4 regions of the Rahnella sp. BIGb0236 genome follow, and region 2 is predicted to be linked to each of the others. Evidence: predicted binding sites of a transcription regulator. Region 2 holds the regulator's gene; each other region holds the start of a gene.
The links. The regulator PhoB, encoded in region 2, activates phosphate uptake and scavenging genes when phosphate is short. The targets are predictions, from matches to a motif close to CTGTCATAAAACTGNCNNAT.

Region 1 (3,212 bases), on a different contig from region 2:
GCCAGTCCGGCCAGCTGTTTTTTCAGCGGCGTGGACAGATAGACATCAAACATCGGTTCGATTTTGTCTGCCGTGACTTTCAGGATGAACGGCGTTTTGATGGTCATGCCGGAGAACGTGAACGTGTTGTCTTTGGTGTTCACCGCGTAATGATTAATGCTGTTCGGGAAGCCCCACTGTTTGATGACCGCCGGTTTCCAGGCATTCACTTTGTCATCGATATTCAGGAACTGTGCGGTCATGGAGGTTGCAGACACACCACTGCGGCCCAGACCGATGTAGTTATCGCCGCCCATCATATCCAGCACCGTCGCGCCGTTATCCAGCGTGCTGCGTTTCGCGCCATTCTGATCGCCGACCGGATGACGCCCATCGAGCACGAAGAACAGGTCTTTGCGGTTTTCTTTGGTCAGAATGCTGTAAGCCGTGTTGTTCATCGCCAGATGATCGGATGACACCACAATGATGGTGTTATCAAAATAACCGGACTTTTTAATCTTATCGATAAACGCGGCAATCAGTTCCTGACTACAGGAAACCGCACTCAGCGACTGATTGGCTTTTCCGTTCACTTTATATTCCTTGCGGGTACAACCGCGCGAAATAAAGCCGTCCGGATGATGGGTATCGACGGTCAGCGTGAACAGTGAGAATGGTTTGCCTTCCTGACTCAGCGTCACGAATTTTTTGTACACCTCATCCAGCAGGGTATCGTCATACCAGCCCCAGTCATTTTTGTATGACGGATCCGCGACGGTCGGACGCAATTCGTTGTAGCCATAAAGATGGTCAAAACCATGGGATTTCAGGAAGGTGCCTTTACCGGCAAACGCCAGCTCTGCGCCCTGATAGAAGTAGTTGGTGTAGCCTGCGCCTTTGAGCACATCGCCAAGACAAACGTTTTCAGGGTAGAAGGTCGCCAGTGCGCTGGAGGCATTGCCATCAAACGGCGCAAACAGCGGGATCCCACACTGCGAAGCCACCATACCTGCGATGGTATAACCGGTGCCCGGCAGCTGTTTGGTATTGGTGAAATCGGTGCTTTGCGCTTTATGACGGCTTAATTCCGTGGTCAGCCCCGGAAATACTTTATCGTCAAAATAAGTGCGCTCCAGACTTTCGCCATAGATATAAACCAGATTCGGTTTTTTCGCGCCTTTAATAATTTTTTCCGGCACTTTGTAATAGGTATCGAAATCTGCGCCGTTGCCGGTGATTTGCGTTTTCACCAGACGGGAAATGTTCTGGAATGCCTGCGTGGATCCCACCGAGAAGACCGCCAGCACCACCGCCAGTACGCTGTACACCACGCTGCTGTTCTTCGCGCGACGTTGTCTGAGGCACCACGCCAGCAAGGTGAAGACGGCGATAAGTCCGGCCAGTAAGCCGATGAACGGTAAGATGTATTTGTTCAGCCCCGCGCCTTTCAGGCTGCTGGTGACGGTATATAACACCGCATCAGTGATACCTTCACCGGTGAAGTAATTGCTGCCAATCAGGATGACGTTGAGGATGACGTATAGCCCGAGGAAAAACAGCACCAGCGAAAACCAGACACGGCTGGCCGACGCCCGGGTGACGTATAAAAAAATAGAGGAAAGAAATAAAACAAAAGAAAATATCTCAGAAGCCATTTCAGCACCCTGTCTGATTAAACAATAAACTCAACGACCCAATTCTGCTGTTTTGAGAGCAGCGCCGACGGTTCAACTCATCGAGCGAATGACCCGTTAGTCATTCACTTCATCCTTGAGACAGGAAAATTCATGCCAAAAACGGATAGCGCTATATAGCCTGTTGAACCTGTGAGGGTCAACGTCCTAACCCTGATTCAGGTCACTGATTTGCCCTATAAAACTGACATTTTACAAATTATTGACGGCTAATTTCGCATGATAACTCAGAAATTTAACTTTATAGTCACCTTTCTGTAAGAAATGCATGATAGCTGAATACTGTGGGAGAAATGTGGAGGGAGATCGGAAATGATGAAATTCAGAATAATTCCTTTCAGGTGCCACCCGCTGCCCCCGCCAAATTAATGGCAGTTGCAGCAAGGCGGCAGGGGATCAGATCCCGCCTAAGTAGGCCTTGCGGACTTCCTGATTATGTAAAAGTTCTTCCCCGGAACCACTCAGCCGGATCTGTCCGTTGACCATCACATAGCCGCGATCAGACAGCTTCAGCGCATGATGGGCATTTTGCTCGACCAGAAAAATGGTCATGCCGCTTTTGGCAAGTTCACGCAGCGTCTGGAATATCTGTTTAACGATAATCGGTGCCAGCCCGAGACTGGGTTCATCGAGCAGTAACAGTTTCGGACGGCTCATCAGCGCGCGGGCAATCGCCAGCATTTGCTGCTCACCGCCGGACATGGTCATCGCCCGTTGTTTACGGCGTTCTTTCAGACGCGGGAACAAATCAAACATGGTTTGCAGATCTTCCGCAGCGTATTTGTTGCCGACGGGAATGGTGCCCATCAGCAGGTTTTCTTCCACGGTCATATCCGGGAAAACACGCCGCCCTTCCGGCGACTGTGCAATGCCTGCCGAGGCCACAAAGTGCGTCGATTTACGGCTGATATCCTCGCCGCGAAACAGGATCTGCCCGCTGTGCAGGCGGGGCTGTCCAAATATCGACATCAGCAGCGTCGATTTTCCGGCACCGTTCGCACCAATCAGCGCCACGGTTTCCCCCTGGTTCACCTGCAAAGACACCTGTTGCAGCGCCTGGATCGCGCCGTAATACACATTCACATCACGAAATTCCAGCATGGCGTCACTCATAAGCTGACCTCTTCGTCTTCATCAGCACCGAGATACGCGGCAATGACTTTCTCATCGTTCTGAATCGCCTGCGGCCCCCCTTCGGCAATCACATCGCCGTGATCAAGCACGATAATATGATCCGAAATCTCCATCACCATGCCCATATCATGTTCAATCAGCAGCACGGTGATGTCGTGATGATCGCGCAGGAAGCGGATAATTTTGCTCAGCGTGCGGGTTTCTACCGGATTCAGTCCGGCGGCTGGTTCATCGAGGCAGATCATTTCCGGCGCGGTACACATCGCGCGGGCAATCTCCAGACGGCGCTGCTGGCCGTACGACATTTCCCCCGCCAGCCGGTTGGCGCAGTCCACCAGCTCCACCACTTCAAGCCAGTAAAATGCCCGGTCCAGTGCCTGATTTTCGGCACGGCGATAGCCCGGC
Region 2 (3,212 bases):
ACCGGCTGGCGTGTGGTTGACCGCGTTATACACCAGGTTCGACACCGCGCTGCGCAGCTGATCTTCGTTGCCGAACACTTTCAGCTTGTCGTTTACCCGGAACACCACGTCATGCCTGCCGTTGCTGAGCGTTTGCACTTCACGTTCCAGCATGCCGAGCATCAGCGGAATATCGACTTTCTCGTGCAAATCGATATTCGCTGAGGCTTCAATTTTCGACAGCGTCAGCAGCTGTTTCACCAGCCCGTCCATCCGCCGCGTCTGTTCCTGCATGGTATCCAGCGCTTTGCTGCGAAACGGTTCTTCCAGCTTGGCGTCTTCCATCATTTCCAGATAACCCTGCAATACCGTCAGCGGGGTTCGCAGTTCATGACTGACGTTGGCGAAAAAGTTACGCCGTGCGCCTTCGAGCTGGCGCATCTGCGTGACGTCGCGCGCCACCATCAGCAGTTGCCCTTCGGAATAGGGCATGACGCGAAACTCGACGTAATGCTCATTATTGAGTTGCAGATTCAGGGCGCGGCTGAAATCACGGGTCTGGATCCACAGCCGGAACTCCGGATAACGCAGCAGGTTAAAGATGTGCTGGCCGTTATCTTCCGGCCAGCGGAAACCGAGCAAATCCTGAGCCAGTCCGTTACACCAGAAAATATTGCCTTCTTCGGTCGTGAGCACCACGGCGTCCGGCAACGATTCGGCACCGCTGCGAAAACGCTTGATGAGCTGGCCTAATTCGCGACGCCGACGCCGGTTACGCATCTGCATCTGGTTCAGGCCGTAAAACAGCGGCTCCCAGCTCCAGCGGCCATTCGGCGGGGTAATGCTGCGGTCGAGCCACAGCCAGTGAGAAAGTTTCAGCTGGTTGTAATAATTCCAGCCCAGTGCCGCCATCAGCGACACAAAGAGGAGCCAGCCAAAATGGCCGACGAAGATACCGAGGATTAACGCGGGCAGGCAAAAGAGAAAAAATTCACCTGCCAGCCGTTTCCATGACAAACGTTCTAGCACACAGATTCTCCGCTGTGAGGGCTCAATAACGCGTTGAAAAACGGTATCCGGTACCGCGAACAGTCTGGATCATTCTGTCATGTCCACTGGTTTCCAGCGCCTTACGCAAACGACGAATATGCACGTCAACCGTGCGATCTTCCACATAAACGTTAGTGCCCCAGACGTTATTCAGCAACTGCTCGCGGCTGTAAACACGTTCGGAGTGCGTCATAAAGAAGTGTAATAATTTAAATTCTGTCGGCCCCATATCGAGCGCCTGCTCGTTGGCCATCACACGGTGAGACGACGGATCCAGGCTTAAACCCTGCATGTCGATCACTTCTTCTACCGCCATTGGCGAGATGCGGCGCATCACGGCTTTAATGCGGGCAACCAGTTCTTTCGGAGAAAACGGTTTGGTGATGTAATCATCGGCACCGACTTCGAGGCCGCGCACCCGATCTTCTTCTTCACCGCGCGCGGTCAGCATCATCACCGGGATTTCGCGGGTCAGGGCTTCACGTTTCAGGTGTTTAATAAACTGAATACCGGAACCGCCGGGTAACATCCAGTCAAGCAGGATCAGTTCAGGGTAAGGTTCAACAAGCTGCCCGATCGCTGAATCAAAATCCTCAGCTTCTACTGCCTGATAGCCATTCTGTTCCAGTACAAAACACACCATTTCACGGATTGGAGCTTCGTCTTCAACCACCAATATACGTCTAGCCATCGTAGGTCCTGCCAATAGGTTAGCGATCTTTTATTTGATTGCGGGCGCCATTATGCGTCAGTTTTGTGACAGATTTATGAATAGAAAGGATGGTTCATTACAGTCAAATATGACAGAGACATTTCTTCTATTTAGCGGGCATCTTGCTGAAATTGGTCTGATTTATCGGGGACAGCGTCCCCCGCCGACGTTTATACTTTGCCCCATCGTTGTCATCCAGGATCCATACGGGAGTCTCATGCGCCTGATCCACACGTCAGACTGGCACCTCGGCCAGTACTTTTTTACCAAAAGCCGCGCTGCCGAACATCAGGCATTTTTGCGCTGGCTGACCGGTCAGGTGCAGCAACATCAGGTCGATGCCGTGATTGTCGCGGGGGATATTTTCGATACCGGATCACCGCCCAGTTATGCCCGCGAATTGTATAACCGCTTCGTGGTGGAATTACAACAAACCGGCTGCCAGCTGGTGGTGCTGGCCGGTAATCACGATTCTGTCGCCACGCTCAACGAATCCCGCGAACTGCTTTCCTGTCTGAATACCCGGGTGATTGCCACCGTGGGTGAAAACCTGGCGGAACAAATTTTAGTGCTCCGTCAGCGCGACGGAACGCCCGGCGCGGTGCTGTGTGCCATTCCGTTTTTACGTCCGCGTGATTTGCTTGCCAGTCAGGCCGGACAATCCGGCAGCGACAAACAGCTGGCATTACAGGAAGCCATTGCCGCCCATTATGACGCGCTGTGGCAGGCCGCGCAGGCGAAACGCGATGAACTGGGCGTACCGCTGCCCGTGATTGCCACCGGCCATCTGACCACCGTCGGCGTCAGCACCTCCGATTCCGTGCGCGACATTTATATAGGCACGCTCGATGCGTTTCCGGCACAGGCTTTCCCGCCAGTCGATTATGTGGCACTCGGCCATATTCACCGCGCGCAGTGCGTCGCCAAAACCGACCATATCCGCTACAGCGGCTCGCCGATTGCCCTGAGTTTTGACGAGCTGAGCAAGGCCAAAAGCGTCTATCTGCTTGATTTCGAGGGTGCGACACTCAACGCCATCGAGACGCTGGAAATCCCGGTTTTCCAGCCGATGCAGATCATCAAAGGCTCGCTGGCGGAGATTGAAAAGCAACTGAAACAGTTCGAAGGCGGCGATCCGGCAAAACCCGTCTGGCTGGATATTGAAGTCTCCACGCAGGATTATCTCAGCGATATTCAGCGACGTATTCAGGCGCTGACGGCAGATTTACCGGTAGAAGTGGTGCTGTTACGCCGCAGCAAAGAACAGCGCATCAACCGCATTGAGCAACAGGAAAAAGAAACCCTCAGCGAACTGAGCGTCGGCGATGTCTTTGAACGGCGGCTGGCGCTGGAACCCGATCCCGATGAACCGCGTCAGGCGCGGATGCGTACCTTATTTGCGCAGGTGGTTGAACAGGTCACCAGCGGTCAGAACGCGGAGGACAGCGCACAATGAAAATTCTCAGCCTGC
Region 3 (3,212 bases), on a different contig from region 2:
GCGAAGCCAGACTGGGTGCGGACAGCGCACAGCTCCCGGAGTGGACACAAAGTCCATGAGGAGAGCGAGCACTGCCCAATCCCAGACTGGCAAAGCGCAGTAGCCGACTTACTTAGTAGAAGCTTCGAAGCGACGGAGTAACAAATTCCCGCGCTGTACTGCAGTGTCTAACGCTTCTTTAGCCGTTTTCTTGCCGCTCCACACGCTTTCCAGTTCTTCATCCACGATGGTACGGATCTGCGGCATGTTGCCCAGACGCAGACCTTTGGTGAACGGTAACGGTGGCTTGTTCAGCATCTGGCGGGTAGCAACGTCAGAACCCGGGTTTTTCTCGTAGAAGCCGTCTTTTTTGGTCAGCTCATACGCCGCCGTGGTGACCGGCAGATAACCGGTTTTCTGATGCCATTCGGCGGCGATTTCCGGCGTGGTCAGGAATTGCAGGAATTCGGCAACGCCTTTGTAGGTGTCTTTGTCTTTGCCGTTCATCACCCACAGGCTTGCACCGCCGATGATGGCGTTTTGTGGCGCGCCTTTGATGTCCGCGTCGTAAGGCATCATGCCCACGCCGTAGTTGAATTTGGAATACTGACGGATATCCGCCAGCGAACCGGAAGACGCGGTGGTCATCGCACAATCGCCGTTGTAAAACTTGGCAGTGGATTCATCTTTACGACCAAAATAGGTGAAATCACCTTTTTTGTTCATGTCTTCCAGCATCTGAATGTGCTTGATTTGCTCGGGTTTGTTGAATTCCAGTACCGCATCGGTGCCATCGAAACCGTTGTTTTTGGTGGCGATTGGCAGACCGTGCCAGGCGCTGAAATTCTCAATCTGGATCCAACCCTGCCAGCCACTGGCGTAACCACATTTCATGCCCGCTTCACGCAGTTTCTCGGTATACGCGGCCATGTCCTGCCAGGTTTTTGGCGGCTGATCCGGGTTAAGACCGGCTTTCTTAAAGGCATCTTTGTTGTAATACAGCACCGGCGTGGAGCTGTTGAAAGGCTGCGACAGCAGACGGCCTTTGGAATCGGAGTAATAACCGGAAACGGTCGGCACAAACTGAGAAACGTCTTCTTTAATGCCTGCATCGCTGAACACTTCGTAAACCGGTTTGATGGCTTTGCTGGCCATCATGGTCGCGGTGCCCACTTCGTAAACCTGCAAAATCGCCGGAGCATTACCGGTACGGTATGCCGCGATACCGGCCGCCAGACTTTCGTCGTATTTGCCTTTATAGACAGGCACGATTTTGACATCAGGGTGCGTCTGGTTAAAACGGTCGGCCAGCGAGTTCACTTCTTTGCCTAATTCGCCGTCCATTGAGTGCCAGAAAGGAATTTCTGTCACAGCGAATGCATTGGCGCTGAAAGCCAGCGTCAGCGCGGTGCCGATGACCGTTTTTTTGAGGTTGATGAACATGCCTGTCTCCTGAATTCTGCTGGTGTGCTGCAAGTGCAGAGAAATAATGGATGTTAAGAAACGTTTTTAATCGCTGGTAAAATGACACGGCTAAATGACAGAAAAATAACCGTTAAATGACAATGAAGTGACAGCAGCATGAAGTGCAGGTGACGAACAGATGGCAAAAAATAAGGCGCATCGGGTTAACGATGCGCCTCAGGGAAGACGAAAAAGAGGAATTACAGTGCGCGTTTCAGACGGGCGACCGCCTCGTGCATTTGTTCTTCCGTCGCGGTGGCGAAGGAGAGACGGAAGGTCGAGTGGTCAGGGTTATCGGCGTAGAAAAATTCGCCCGGCACAAACACCACGCCCTGCTCCAGCGTCTTTTTCATCCACTCCGCGCAGTTACGCGGTTCGCGGAAGCGCGCCCACAGGAACATACCGCCTTTCGGGTATTCAAAGGTCAGCACATCGCCCAGTTCGCTTTCCAGCAGTCCGGCCATGATCTGACATTTCTTTTTGTACGCCGCACGGATGGTTTCGATCTGCTTCGGCAGACGACCCAGACCGAGATAGTATTCCGCGATAGTCTGCGACAGCGCGCTGGCGTGCAGATCCGCAGCCTGTTTGATGATGGCGACTTTATGCAGCAACCAGTCAGGCATAATTACCCAGCCCAGACGCAGGCCCGGTGCCAGAATTTTGGAGAACGTCGAGGTGTAGATGATGTTCTCCGCGTGACCGAACAGCGCCTTCGACAGCTCGAACAGCGTCGGCTGGCGTTCATCGGTGAATCGCAGTTCGCCGTACGGGTCATCTTCGACGATCAGGAATTCATGCTCTGCCGCCAGTTTCACCAGTTGCTCACGACGGGCGCGGCTCAGGGTCACACCGCTCGGGTTGCCGAACGTGGGCACCAGATACACACCTTTGATTTTCTGCGTTTTCAGCAGTTCCGCCAGTTCGTCGACAATCATGCCGTCGCCGTCAGAACCGACGGACAGCAGTTTGGCTTCAGCCAGTTCCAGCGTCTGTAACGCCGCCAGATAGGTCGGGCGTTCCACCACGAAAATGTCATCCGGGTTCACCACGGCGCGCATCACCAGATCCAGCGCCTGCTGGGAGCCTGCGGTGACCACGATATCGTCCGGGCTTGCGACCACGCCACGTTGCTGACAAAGCTCAGCAATACGCTCACGCAGCGTATAACTGCCTTCGGTCAGACCATACTGGAATGCGTGTTCCGGTTGTTCGGTAATCGCCAGTTGGGTGGCTTCACGCAGACCGTCGAAATCAAAAAGCGCCGAAGAAGGAATACCACCCGCCAGCGAAATAACGCCTTCCATCTTGCTGTGTTTCAGCAATTCCCGGATGGCTGAACTTTTGAGCCTGACCATACGGGCGGCGAGTAAACCTTCTGTGTTCATGACATGTTCCTGATGATGTGCAAAGTTATACGAATGTAAGAGATGTTAATTTATAGACAAAATAAAAACCGCAAAGCGCTTGCCGTGCGGTTTACCAGATTTATCACAGATTTTTAAAATGTGAAGCCACTTTATGCGCCGAGATAGGCCGCACGCACCGCTTCGTTCGCCAGCAAGGCCGCGCCGGTATCTTCCAGTACCACATGACCGTTCTCCAGCACATAACCGCGATCGGCGAGTTTCAGCGCCTGATTGGCGTTTTGCTCGACCAGGAAGATGGTCATCCCTTCTTCACGCAACTGCTGGATGGTGTCGAAAATCTGCTGGATGATGATCGGTGCCAGCCCCAGCGACGGCTCATCGAGCAGCAGCAGACGCGGC
Region 4 (3,212 bases), on a different contig from region 2:
GACCGCTTGAACTGCCGCCTTCACTGCGCGAGGCATCCGCCCGGTAGAAACGATCGAACAGTTTGCCGAGCTTATCCGCCGGGATCGGATCGCCCTGACTGATCACATGAATATCCATACCGCGGGGATGCGGTTCGGCGCGCAACACGATGGCACTCCCCGCGCGGCCATAACGCACCGCGTTAGCCACCAGATTGCTGAGCGCGCGCTGGAACAAAATGGCATCGGCGTACAGCACGCCCGCCCCTTTACTGTCCAGCGTCATCTCGCGCTCCTCGGCCAGCCCCTCAAAATAGTCCTGAATGCGGGTCATTTCCGTGGACACATCTATGGCGGTAATGGTCAGAACAGACCGCGCGTCGGAGGCCCGCGCCAGAAACAGGATGTTTTCCACCATGCGCGAAATGCGCTCCAGCTCTTCCATATTGTTCGCCAGCAGCGTTTCGTATTCTTCCACCGTGCGTGGCTGATAAAGCGCCACCTGACAGTGCCCCATCAGCGCCCCCACGGGCGTGCGGATCTCATGCGCCAGATCGGCGGAAAACTGCGTCAGCCGCTGATAGCCTTCTGCCAGCCGGTCCAGCATGTCATTAAAGGAATAAATCAGTTGCTGCAATTCCTGCGGCGCTTTTGCTGCCGTCAGCCGCGTGGACAAACTGGCCGGATGGATCTGCGTTGCCTCATGCGCCATATGGCGCAGCGGCCGCAGTCCGCGGCGGATCACCAGATAGCCGAGTCCGGCAATCAGCAGATACGCGAACAGCACCGCGCCGATAATTTCCCAGCGGAAGGTCTGTAACAGGCGTGATTCTTCCGTCATGAAATGCGCACCGGTAATTTCAACCGTCCGCCCGTCTTCCATTTTTACCGCCGCGCGGGCAAAACGTACCGGCGTCCCGTCGGGCGCGGTCAGTTGATGCACAGTCTTCAGCGTCAGCGGCTGGCCGTCTGCCACCGCCGCGACCGGCGGCAAATCCAGCCGGGAGGGATTGACGTTGATCAGCGGTTTTTCATTGCTCAGCCCGAACGTCAGGATATCGCGTTCGTTCCCGAGCATATTTTCAAACAGCCCCGGATTGCGGCTCAGCTGCGACAGCGGGAATTCGTTCGCCAGCAGATGGCGGAAATACTGCACGCGTCCGCTGACCTGATAATCCGCGCGGCGCATCAGTTCTTTATCTATCGAGTAATAAAGATAAAACCCCACGGCACTGACCACCAGCGAGGCGATCAGCGCGAAAAGTAAGGTGGCGCGCAGGGTCAGCGACATGGCGCGTTCCGGGCGACCGGCAGACGGGCGATCAGTCATGGCGCACTTCGCAAACGTAGCCGATGCCACGTACGGTATGGATCAGTTTCACCTCAAAGGTGCGGTCAACTTTGGCGCGCAGACGCTTGATGGCGACGTCGACCACATTGGTATCGCTGTCGAAATTCATATCCCAGACCTGTGAGGCGATCATGGTGCGCGACAGCACTTCGCCTTCGCGGCGCATCAGCAATTGCAACAACATGAACTCTTTGTTGGTCAGCGCGATGGTCTGATCCTGACGCGTCACCCTGCGGCGCAGCACATCAAGATGCAGGTCGGCGACAGAATAGATATCCGGCTCCCGCGCTGCCGGACGGCGCAGCAAGGTGCGGATACGCAACACCAGCTCGGTGAAGGAGAACGGTTTAATCAGATAATCGTCAGCGCCCAGTTCCAGCCCGTGAATACGATCCTGCACTTCATCGCGTGCGGTCAGAAACAGCACCGGCACGTCGCTTTTTTTCCGCAGGACTTCCATCACCTGCCAGCCGTCCAGCCCCGGCAGCATCACGTCGAGGATCACCGTGTCGTAACCCTCTTCCAGCGCCAGAAACAACCCGTCGGCACCGTTACGCGCCAGATCCACGCTGTAACCGGCTTCCGTCAGCCCTTTTTTCAGGTAGTCGCCTGTACTGACATCATCTTCAATTACCAGTATTCGCATTCAGGCCCTCAGTGCCGCATGACCATTCACCTAAAGAATGATTCACCGGAAGTTTATCAGTTTCATCAGACACCTTTGATGACAATTTTGTCATCAATTTGTCATCAGCCAATCCCGGTTTATCGTCCACTCTTAAGGAAGTTATTCGTCACTGGCAGCTTCAGTGATTCACTTAACCTAATGAAATAACGCTGTAAAATGGAGATCTCATCATGAATACACCTACACGTCTCGCTGGTCTGTTACTGGGTTCCCTGCTGATGTGCAGCGGAATGTCCCCGGCCTTTGCCGCCGATAATGTGATTAAACCCACACGCGGAACCATTGATTCAGTTAATGACTCATCGGTACAAATCACTACCCGCCAGGGCGAAAAGCTCGACGTTAAGCTCACCGATCAGACCAAAATCAATGCGGTGACCAAAGGCGAAATCAGCGATATCAAAGCCGACAGCTTTATCGGGACAGCCGCCGTGCCACAAGCCAACGGCACACTGAAAGCGCTGGAAGTGCATGTCTTCGCGCCAAGCCTGCGCGGCAGCGGTGAAGGCTTCAATCCGTTTGAATCGCCGGACGGCAAAATCAACACCATGACCAACGGCACCGTCGGCAAGCTGGTGAACAGCAATGGCCGCACGCTGACCGTGAAATACCATGACGCCGAGAAAACCGTGGTCGTGCCGGACGATGTCCCGGTGGTTCTGCTGGCACCGGGCGACCGCAGCCTGCTGAAACCGGGCACAAAAATCGTGCTGTTTGCGATGAAAGATGACAAAGGTGCGCTGGTCGCACGGGGTATTGCCGCCGGTAAAGACGGCATCGCGCCACCGATGTAATCCGCTGCGTAACAGGAGATAACCCGTGAAACCTCAGCCTTCTTCACCACGTAAACGCCGGATCCATGCCTGGCCGGTCCGCATTTGTCACTGGATTAATGTGCTGGCCATGACCGGCATGGTGATGAGTGGCTGGGGCATTTATAACGCTGACCCGATTTTTGCGTTTACCTTCCCGCAAAACACCACGCTGGGCGGCTGGCTGGGCGGCAACATTGCCTGGCATCTGGCGGTGATGTGGCTGATGGCAGCCAACGCCGTGTTTTATCTGGTGTGGGGGATGTTCAGCGGGCATTTCCGGCGAGACTTTTTCCCCTTTACGCCGCGTAGCGTCTGGCGCGATACCGTTCGCGCACTGACCTTTACACTGCCGCACAAGCTGGGGCAGTACAACGCAGTA

Region 1: a site for PhoB is predicted at 1,847-1,866, ahead of opgB (phosphatidylglycerol--membrane-oligosaccharide glycerophosphotransferase). Genes of this name have one in related genera too.
Region 3: a site for PhoB is predicted at 1,537-1,556, ahead of ugpB (sn-glycerol-3-phosphate ABC transporter substrate-binding protein UgpB). Genes of this name have one in related genera too.
Region 4: a site for PhoB is predicted at 2,064-2,083, ahead of EDF78_RS09505 (heavy metal response regulator transcription factor). Genes of this name have one in related genera too.

The regions. Positions count from the first base shown of each region.
Region 1 covers NZ_SOAO01000008.1:115,676-118,887, forward strand. The annotation lists gene opgB (phosphatidylglycerol--membrane-oligosaccharide glycerophosphotransferase) at 1-1,634, opposite strand, end outside; gene EDF78_RS16870 (ABC transporter ATP-binding protein) at 2,070-2,786, opposite strand; gene EDF78_RS16875 (ATP-binding cassette domain-containing protein) at 2,783-3,212, opposite strand, start outside.
Region 2 covers NZ_SOAO01000002.1:618,264-621,475, forward strand. The annotation lists gene phoR (phosphate regulon sensor histidine kinase PhoR) at 1-1,008, opposite strand, end outside; gene phoB (phosphate response regulator transcription factor PhoB) at 1,031-1,720, opposite strand; gene sbcD (exonuclease subunit SbcD) at 1,959-3,197, shown strand; gene sbcC (exonuclease subunit SbcC) at 3,194-3,212, shown strand, end outside.
Region 3 covers NZ_SOAO01000017.1:44,939-48,150, forward strand. The annotation lists gene ugpB (sn-glycerol-3-phosphate ABC transporter substrate-binding protein UgpB) at 109-1,422, opposite strand; gene EDF78_RS23200 (PLP-dependent aminotransferase family protein) at 1,644-2,831, opposite strand; gene livF (high-affinity branched-chain amino acid ABC transporter ATP-binding protein LivF) at 2,963-3,212, opposite strand, start outside.
Region 4 covers NZ_SOAO01000003.1:583,527-586,738, reverse strand. The annotation lists gene EDF78_RS09510 (heavy metal sensor histidine kinase) at 1-1,309, opposite strand, end outside; gene EDF78_RS09505 (heavy metal response regulator transcription factor) at 1,302-1,976, opposite strand; gene EDF78_RS09500 (hypothetical protein) at 2,189-2,812, shown strand; gene EDF78_RS09495 (cytochrome b/b6 domain-containing protein) at 2,838-3,212, shown strand, end outside.